One region of the Staphylococcus sp. Marseille-Q1834 genome, then DNA from elsewhere that is predicted to be linked to it. Evidence: riboswitches for the same ligand, from Rfam matches in the RefSeq annotation. Region 1 holds a riboswitch; each other region holds the start of a gene.
The links. A riboswitch is a leader RNA that binds a small molecule or an ion and turns the genes downstream of it on or off. The one in region 1 is predicted to bind thiamine pyrophosphate.
Positions count from the first base shown of each region.

Region 1 (3,289 bases):
TGCGATGTCAGTAACTAAAGGTCCTAATGTATAGAATGGTGCTTCTTTACAATAGACATCTTCTAAGTCTTGGTTCTCTTTAATTTTATGCATTGGAATATGCCCAGGTCCTTCAATCATGACTTGTACATCATGCTTCCATGCAATCTCAGTTAACTCACCTAGTGTTTTAAGCTCTGCAATTTGGCTTTCATCATTCGCATCATAGATAGAGCCCGGACGTAAACCGTCTCCTAATGACACGGCTACATCATATTTATTTAAGATTTTACAAATATCTTCAAAATGGGTATATAAGAAACTTTCTTCATGATGTGCAAGACACCATTGCGCAATGATTGAGCCCCCGCGTGAGACAATGCCTGTTAAACGGTCGACAGTTAATGGAATATAATGTAACAACACACCGGCGTGAATTGTGAAGTAGTCGACGCCTTGTTCAGCTTGTTCAATAAGTGTGTCTCGATAGACTTCCCAAGTTAAGTCTTCAGCTATCCCATTCACCTTTTCCAAAGCTTGATAAATCGGCACGGTACCGACTGGCACTGGTGAATTACGAATTAAATATTCGCGAGTAGAATGGATATTCTTGCCTGTCGATAAGTCCATCATCGTATCTGCGCCCCAATGAATGGCCCATACCAATTTCTCGATTTCCGCTTCGATTGATGAAGACACAACGGAGTTACCAATGTTCGCATTAATCTTAACTTTGAAGTTCTTACCGATAATCATCGGCTCTGATTCAGGATGATTAATGTTATTCGGAATAATCGCACGTCCTCGCGCAATTTCATCTCTAACGAATTCTGGATCCACTTGTTCACGAAGCGCAACAAACTTCATTTCTTTCGTAATAATGCCGCGTTTCGCATAATGCATTTGCGTTACAACTTTATCTTTCATTGCACGTTTCGGTTGATAATGAAAAGGGTGCGCCACATAGTTCTTGTGTCCATCTTTCTTAAAGCCATTATCAATCGATTGAATCTTGCGTCCTTCGTAACTTTCAATGTCCTCACGTTCCACAATCCATGAACTTCTAAGTTTAGGAAGTCCTCGATTAATATTTACCTCGTAATTCTCATCGTGGTATGGACCTGCTGTGTCATATACAACGACAGGTTCATTCTTGAAAGAGCGATTCTCAAGTTGCGTATCCGACAATTCAATTTGTCGAAATGGTACTTTGATATCAGTGTCTTCTCCTTGTTTGAAAATACGTGTGCTTGCTGGAAAATTCTTTTTAAATTTAATTAATTCTTGTTTCATATACATAACCTTTCTAAGACGCTAGGGTTATCTCAGATGACTGATATAAAATTGCGCACAAAAAAACATTCAGCTAAACACTGAATGCATAAGAAAATAAGCGAAAGTATATTAAACAAATGTATGTATCTCAACGTATTAAAGTAGAACACGGAAGAACCAAGTTCCTTTAATACCTCTTAGTTTAAATGTACTCACTTGCTTCCCTACGCTAGTACTAACTAGATCAGGTAAAAAGGGTTGGAGCCTTAAACTCCTTTCAGCCACTTAAAGCACCCCTAGCAGATGATATTGTATTACAAGCATAATTATACCAAACGTGTCATATTACTACAAATTAAGATTTGTTGTGTACAGAAAAAACAGTGACTTTATTAGCCACTGTCAAAACTTCGCTTATCCACCAAAGAATAAGTCAATAATGTCACTTGTTCTATTATTATCGACTTTATAAAACTCTGTATAACCACAATTTTTACAAGTAATTGTCTTAAAGTTGTTATGTTGTACATCAAACATCTTTGATAAACCTGAACCTGTTGCAGATAACGTGCCTTCTTCCACTTCCGTATGACCACATTTTACACAACCATTACCTTGATTCTCAGACATAAAATCACTCCTTAAATGACTTCTTATCATTCTTATAACCTATAATGCAATGTTTAAGCATTAAACCTTAATACAAGTCTTTACGAACTCTTATAAAGCGCGATTTAATACTCTTTATTAAAATATTATCTTCAAATCAACGCTAGTAAATAATACTTTAATTCTTCTCTTTGCGATTAGTGTAATAAGCGTGAACAAAAAATGCTACTTGCATAAGCGCCAATAAAATGATTGATGCTGTGAGTGATACGATAATGAATTGGCTGTCTGAATGATTATGCGCTCTAAATAATTGGCCAATGATGTTGGGTAGGCAAACGATGAACGCAATAAGTGCGAATATTTTTTGTTTAACGATAAAGCATGCAATCATCACTATTGCGAGTAATACGATGCCTAATATAATACTTTGTGTTTGTGATAAAGTTGCAATTGTATAAATTGGGTAATGCTTTGAGATATAGGTACTTAAAATCATAAGTCCAAATATGATTGCGCCACCTATAAATGCAAATAGATAAACTTTCTTTTGCTCGCCGTATTTAATAAAGATTTTTTTCAAAAGAAATAGCGGAGCTATAATACTTATTACGAATATGAAAATCACGTTTAAGATATAGCTTACCGTTAGCGAGAATTCTTTATCAAATAAGTCCGGAATCGTGTAGATTGCGAACATAAAAATTGCGAAATAAGTAAGATACTTAGGTAAGCCTTTAGTAAAACTCATTTCTTTGGAAAAGTTATCTGCATACTCTTTCACAGGCGTGTTTAAAATACCGCTAACATCATCGCCATTTTGCTCTGCTGTTTCAAAGTGATCTTGTAATTCATCACCAATTGCATGTACTTCTTCTTCGTCTTTACCTCTAAATAATAATTCAGCTTTCAGTTTAAACAAGTAGTCTTCTTGTTCTTTACTTAGCATCTTCATCACTCTCCGAATAAATTATTCATTCCTGAGTTGAGATAACTCCATTTTTCTTTAAAACGTTGTAACTCTTCTTTGCCACTTTCAGAAATAGTGTAATACTTACGTTTTGGTCCGCCGTTGTCTGATTTGCGAGTAGTTGTATTCACATAGCCTTTTTTACTTAATCTCAGAAGCACTGGATAAATACTACCATCGCTTATTTCAGGAAACTGATTTTCTTTTAATTTCTCTAAAATTTCATAACCATACGTTTCGCCTTTTGCTATAAGTCCAAGTATTGCGCCATCTAAAAGCCCCTTCATCATTTGATTGGATACTGACATGTCATCACCTTTTTATTAACTATCTTATAATATAAGATAGTATATTATAAAAAAGAAGTCAACTATCTTACGTTAAAAGATAGTGACTCTTAAATAGTTGCTAAATTGCAGTTTATTAATTTTTATTGGCTCTTACTTTCAGTTTTTA
Region 1 is NZ_CAKASN010000001.1:1,011,243-1,014,531, reverse strand. It holds gene thiC (phosphomethylpyrimidine synthase ThiC) at 1-1,272, opposite strand, end outside; TPP riboswitch at 1,459-1,562, opposite strand; gene LIX58_RS05110 (zinc ribbon domain-containing protein) at 1,669-1,884, opposite strand; gene LIX58_RS05105 (hypothetical protein) at 2,042-2,812, opposite strand; gene LIX58_RS05100 (PadR family transcriptional regulator) at 2,818-3,141, opposite strand.

Region 2 (3,289 bases), 700 kb from region 1:
TTTTTGACAAAATTGTTTACGATAAGTTGAAGCTCCAACTGCTACTGGATCAAATACAATTGGCGTACCTTGTTGGTTAGCGATTTTCCCAATTTCTAGAATATCTTCTTCATTAGCTTTAGTTAATGTACCAATATTTATTAATAATGCACCTGCCACTTTATAAAACTCTTCAGCCTCTTCAGGTGCTTCACTCATTGCTGGGCTTGCGCCAATACTCAATAGACCATTAGCAGTAAAGTTTTTTACGACATCGTTGGTATAACAAACAACTAATGGATTTTCATTTCTTAATTTCTCTAAATTATTCATCATCTAATCCTACTTTCTTCATATAAGCAAAGTGGTTCACTGGACCACGACCTTGACCAATTTCAGGTGTATATTCAATACTTAGTGAAATAAATTCCTTAGCCTTTTTAACCGCTTCATAAATTGATTTACCTTTAGCAAGTTCTGCAGTTATTACTGCTGAAAATGTACAACCAGTACCGTGCGTATGTGGTGTATCAAAGCGTTTATTTTCAAATGTATAAACGTCGTCTTTAGTAAATAAGAAGTCTTTAGCGTTATTTAAATCAGCTGAATGTCCACCTTTAATCACTACACCCTTACTACCAATTTCATTAATAAAGATGTGCCCTGCTTTACGAATACTTTCTTCAGTATCAATTTTTAGACCAGTAATTTCTTCTGCTTCAGGAATATTAGGTGTTACAACGTCAGCTAATGGCAATAACGTGCTTTGTAAATGTTTTTTAGTAGCATCATCCATTAATGAATCACCACTTTTAGCTAACATAACAGGGTCTATCACGTATGGAATATCAGAATGTTGTTTTAAATATTCTTGTACAAGTTCCATTGTCTCATGCGTAGCAATCATACCTGTTTTAATTGCATGTGGTAATTCATCATCAAATACACTATCAAGTTGTTCCTTGACCCAACTTGTTTCTAAATTATGAATGTGTTGAACACCTTTAGTGTTTTGAGCCACAATACTCGTGATAGCAGCCATGCCATAGACACCACAAGCGTGAAATGATTTTAAATCTGCCATTACTCCAGCACCGCCTGATGGATCAGTGCCTGCTATTGTTAATGCAATTTTTGGTTTATTCATGTTCTTCTCCTCCAAAGTTCCATTGCTCATCTATGTAAGCCATATTAAAGAAATTACGTTCATGAATCGTACTTTGTAAGAAACTTTCTTTAATTTCTTGTTTCTCTTGATCGCTACAATTTTCAGTTAATTCATCTAACATACGATCAAAGACTTCGATTAAAGGACGCATTTCAGTACTATAAAAATCAAACCATCTAGCCGTAATGACATCTCTATTTAAATTTTGGTCTTCTAATGCCATTTTTGCTATGACTTCATAGACATATGGGCAAGGTGCCATAGCGGCAATTGTATAGGCTGCATTTTCATGAGCATAAGCATGATAATACATATGTTTGATGTAATGATCTCCACTCGGAGGCCATACTTTCTCACGAACAATTTCTTCGTACGGTTCGTTTATATAATCTGCTAAAATTTCATGTGCTTCTACTTCACCGTCTAACATAAATTCGATTTGCTCTACTAAAAATTTAACATCTGTCATAGAAGGCGCTTTAGGAATTAATAGTGCATACAAATTAGTAAATTCTTTTAGATATGAAGCATCCGCGCGTAAATATTGACGCACAGCTTGTTTAGGTAATTGACCTTTTAATAAATCTTGAATGAAACCATCTTTGTAAATTTGTTCAATAATAGGTTGTGCTGCTTCTTTTAACTCAGTTGAAAAGCTCATTATAATTCCTCCCTTAAATTAAAAAACTACATTTCAACGTATCAACGCAGAAATGTAGTCATCTTCAATAGAAGGTATGTAAAATTACATAACTACTTTCCTACGTTGGTACTAACCAAATCAGGTTATAAGGGTCTGAAAAAATCATCTCAGCCATAGTTTTTGGCTCCCCTAGTAGTTTTATTTTATTAATTTTACATTATCAAACAGTATATTATTTTTCAAATAAAAAACTGAGATGTTTCATTAATCGAAACATCTCAGTAAATATTAATTTATGCAGTTACCCATTGTGATGGGCCAGCAGTGTTGTAAAGTTTTACAGCTGCAGCATCTTGAACGTGTTCAGGTACTTGCGCTGGTGATACACCTTTATATTGAGCAGGTGCTACTGAATCCCATGTAGATTGTAAGAATTGGTATTTACCAGCTGCGCCTGAGCTTGGGTTGATAGCGTGAATATCGCCACCTGATTCACGTTGAGCAATTTGTTGTAAATGACCATTTACGTGTACTGAAGAACCATTTGAAGCTGTGTTGTTGCTTGTTGATGCTTGTTGTGGTTGTTGAGTTTGCTCAGTTTGTGGTGCTTGTTGAGTTTGAACTGGTTGTTGTTGATTAGATTGTTGTTGTGAAGCTACTGTTTCAGCTGATGTTTGGTTGTTAGAAGCTGAAGCTTGTTCACTAACATTTTGTTGTTGTGGTTGCTCAGTTTGAGTTGCTTGTGATGTTTGAGCTACTGGTGTAGATTGACCAGTTGTTTGACCTGTTTGAGCATAGTTCCAAACCCAATGCGTACCATTTGATTCAAAATGGTAAGTGAAACCATCATAATCAAATGTTATGTTATAAGCGCCTTCTTGGATAGGGCTATTATTTAATGATTGATCATTTGATTGAGCTAATTGTGCTAATTCAGCTTTATTAATTTGTGACTCACTTGCATCTGCGTGACCTGCATTACCAGCTGCTACTCCTAAGCCTACTGCTAATGTTGAAGCAATAATAGTCTTTTTCATAGTTTAAAAGTCCTCCTGTTTAATTTTTTTCCTAATCAAATTAATTACAGGTAATACTCTAACATCTGAAAAAGCGTCGCAGGTTACAGCCAAATAAAAAAAGAAGCCTCTTTTTTACATGGAAATTACAAGAAATGAGACCTTAAATTACTTCAAAATATTCATTCAACCCTTTCATGGCAGTTTTAAAGTGTTTACGTTAGCTTGTTATGTATGTAATATTCTTGAAATCTTTCAGATATTTATCTTAAAAATTAAGAACCTCTCCCCATTAATTTGAATTAATAAAGAGAGATTCTGAGTATAATTGAAAGATGTTATATATAAAATAGAGAAGATTGGAGTTAAAGTTTAGAAAGTTGATTTAATTTTAATTGATATTAATAATGTCTAAATTATCTAGGGGATAAGTGTCTTCCATAAATGAGCTATTTGAGAGAATTTCGTTGTTTTTTGATTGTG
Region 2 is NZ_CAKASN010000001.1:1,713,010-1,716,298, reverse strand. It holds gene thiM (hydroxyethylthiazole kinase) at 1-312, opposite strand, end outside; gene thiD (bifunctional hydroxymethylpyrimidine kinase/phosphomethylpyrimidine kinase) at 305-1,126, opposite strand; gene tenA (thiaminase II) at 1,119-1,808, opposite strand; TPP riboswitch at 1,889-1,991, opposite strand; gene LIX58_RS08510 (transglycosylase family protein) at 2,084-2,827, opposite strand; gene LIX58_RS08505 (single-stranded DNA-binding protein) at 3,198-3,289, opposite strand, start outside.
Region 2: linked by a shared signal. The riboswitch ahead of tenA (thiaminase II) and the one ahead of thiC (phosphomethylpyrimidine synthase ThiC) in region 1 are both predicted to bind thiamine pyrophosphate.

Region 3 (3,289 bases), 190 kb from region 1:
TATCTGTGTTTTGTTTCATTTGAGCATCTAATCTTTCACGGTAGCGTTGAGCTTGTTTCAAATTCCATGATACTGAATAAACGGCATCTGCATATTTCGTAGCCAACGCAATACCTTGGTCAGATGCGCCTGCTTGCATAGCAACTGGCTTTCCTTGTGGGCTTTGTGGTGTTGTTAGTGGCCCACGTACTTGGAAATATTTACCTTTATGGTGAAGCGGTTGTATCGTTGTCGTATCCATCAACGTCCCAGCTTCACGATGAGGTTGAAAGTCTTCCGTAGTCCATGACTCAAACAATCCATTAACGACGCGGGCGAATTCGTCCGCCTTTTCATAGCGAACAGCATGCTCAGGCAATGCCTCCATACTATGGTTCTGAGCCTCCACGTCTGTCATAGAAGTTACTAAATTCCAACCGACACGGCCGCCAGTGATATGGTCCAAGCTTAATAACTGACGCGCTGCCGTGAATGGATTTGAAAATGTACTCGAGATAGTGGGCACCAAACCGACATGATGTGTCACTTGGGAAATAGCTGTTAAGTTAATGAGGGGGTCAAACCAGAAACTCGGCATCGTGGTGAAACCTGGATTGAAGGCCTGATTATCCGCAAAGAAGACGACGTCAAATAGTCCTTGCTCAGAAAGTTGAGCTAGCTCTTGATAATAGGTAATATCACCAAGACGTTCAACACTTGAGTAAGGTTGTTGCCAAGCTGCCTGATGGTGACCACACCCATAAATTAAAATACCAATGTGTAATTGCTGTTTCTCTTTCGTCATAATGAATCACTAACACTCCAGTTTGTTGTTGGGATTTTGATTAAATAGAGAATAATGCGCTTAATGAAAACGTCGCATTTAACTCTAAGTGGTTTAGTTCATTGTTAAACCGCCATCAACTGTAATGTTTTGTCCTGTAATACCGTTGGCTGCTTCAGAACTTAAGTACGCTACCATATTTGCCACATCTTGAGGTGTTGTCACTTTACGTAAAGGTGTTGTTTGAGCGATTAAGTCAAATACTTCTGGTGTGGTTACTGCACTGGCGTCAGTTGTCTTTAATAAACCACCAGAAACCATATTAGCTGTAATACCATATTGACCTAATTCAGCAGCGATATTACGTGTGAAACCAATTAAACCTGCTTTTGCAGTTGTATATTCATGATATGGGACAACAGGATTTTGGAATAAGTTTGTACCAATACTGATGATGCTACCAGCGTTACGTTCGATAAATTGAGGAACTACACTTTGAGCAACGTTAAATGCTGCTTTTAACGTACCATCAATTTGTTGTTGGTAATCTTCCCAGCTTAAGTCTTTGAATGCTTTTTGAGCAACGGGATCGAACTTGAAGTTAACTAATGCATTGTTCACTACTACATCGATTTGTCCGAAGTGAGCTGTTGCTTCTTTCACTAAACGGTCCACTTCTTCACGTTGTGTCACGTCTGCTTGTAGTGTGATTGCGTTGTCGCCTAATTTGGTTGCTAACTGTTCAGCAGCTTCTTTACTCTTATTGTAATTAATGACAACTTGAAATCCTTGTGACACTAATGTTCTTGCGATGACTGCGCCTAAACCACGGCCGCCGCCTGTTACTAATACTGTTCTTGCCATTGCACGAGCCTCCATCACTTTGATTTTACAGTAAAAAAATACGCAACCTTCGTTAGGAAAGTTGCGTAAATAATAGATATGTATATATAAGCAAGAGATTAACACACGTGTTATCCCTATTATCATCTAAAATTTATCCCACACTTTCCTACGCTAGTATGAACTAGTTCAGGTTCAAAGGGTTCGAGGACATGCCTCATCTCAGTTAAAAAACACCCCTAGTGCATATATTAATACTATATTTACAATGTATAATTTTTAAATTTAGAAGTCAAGGCAATTGTATATAGTAGGTCATCTTGCTCCAGTTTTTCATTTTCAACCGAAAAATGAGCGTCGTATTATAAATTTCATAGGTTAATTAATCTAAATTAATTAAAAGTTGATTTGTAAACTTTATCAAAAGTTATTAAAATTAAAAACGAACAAGTTTTATGATTAAAAAAAGTATTGGAAATTATTTTAATGTATATGTGCGCCATATAGTAAGATTTATTCATTTTTCAATCTAAAAAAGGAAATATAAACGTTGAATGCAAGTGAGGATTTAACGTTTTTTTATTGCAAAGAATGAATGATGATTGCAATTTATAAATTTTTTATAAGGAGAGAGAAAGAAGTATGAATTGGCTAGCAGTCCTATTATTCTTAGGCGTAGTTATCGGCATTAGTATTTATGCGTATTGGCGCTCGAAAAAAGTACAAACCGATAGCGCAGACGGTTATTTTATGGGAGGCAATACCTTAACAGGTTTCACCATTGCTTCAACGATTATCATGACCAACCTATCGACGGAACAACTAGTGGGTCAAAATGGTCAAAGTTATGGTAAAGGCATGGAGGTAATGGCGTGGGAGATTACTGCTGCCGTAGCGGTCGTCTTACTAGCATGGGTCTTCCTTCCTAAATATTTACGCTATGGTGTTTCTACCATTTCTGAATTCTTAGAGATGAGATACGATACATTTACGAAACGCTTTGTATCCATCCTATTTATCTTTACGCATGTAGTGTCATTTATGCCAGTTGTCTTATACTCAGGTTCTTTAGTATTTAATAAAATGTTCTACGTGGGAGATTATTTAGGCGTAAGTGACACAACAGCGACGATTATTATTTCACTAACAATCGGTATTATTGGGGTACTTTACCTCTTTGTAGGTGGTTTATCTATTAGCGCATTCAGTGATTCCATTTACGGTATCGGCTTAATCGTTGGCGGTTTAATCGTAACGTTAATTGGTTTACATCACGTGGGCGATGGTGGATTCGTCAAAGGTTTCGATCATATCGTTCAACATACTCCAGAGAAACTGAATGCATTCGGAGCAGTAAATTCAAATATCGTACCATGGCCAACATTATTCTTTGGTATGTTTTTCAATAACTTATTCTTCTGGTGCGCAAATCAAATGATTGTTCAAAAAGCACTAGCCGCTAAAAACTTAAAAGAATCACAAAAAGGTGCCATTTACTTAAGTATCTTTAAAATATTTGGACCTATCTTCACAGTGATTCCTGGTATCATTGCATATAATTATTTCAATGGTGGTATTGATAAAAACGATAATGCCTACCCAGCACTTATCCAAAGCATTTTACCAGATTGGTCATTAGGTCTCTTTGGTGCCGTAATCTTTGGTGCAATACTAAGTTCATTT
Region 3 is NZ_CAKASN010000001.1:1,203,292-1,206,580, forward strand. It holds gene LIX58_RS05960 (LLM class flavin-dependent oxidoreductase) at 1-784, opposite strand, end outside; gene LIX58_RS05965 (3-oxoacyl-ACP reductase) at 878-1,627, opposite strand; TPP riboswitch at 1,756-1,857, opposite strand; gene LIX58_RS05970 (solute:sodium symporter family transporter) at 2,249-3,289, shown strand, end outside.
Region 3: linked by a shared signal. The riboswitch ahead of LIX58_RS05965 (3-oxoacyl-ACP reductase) and the one ahead of thiC (phosphomethylpyrimidine synthase ThiC) in region 1 are both predicted to bind thiamine pyrophosphate.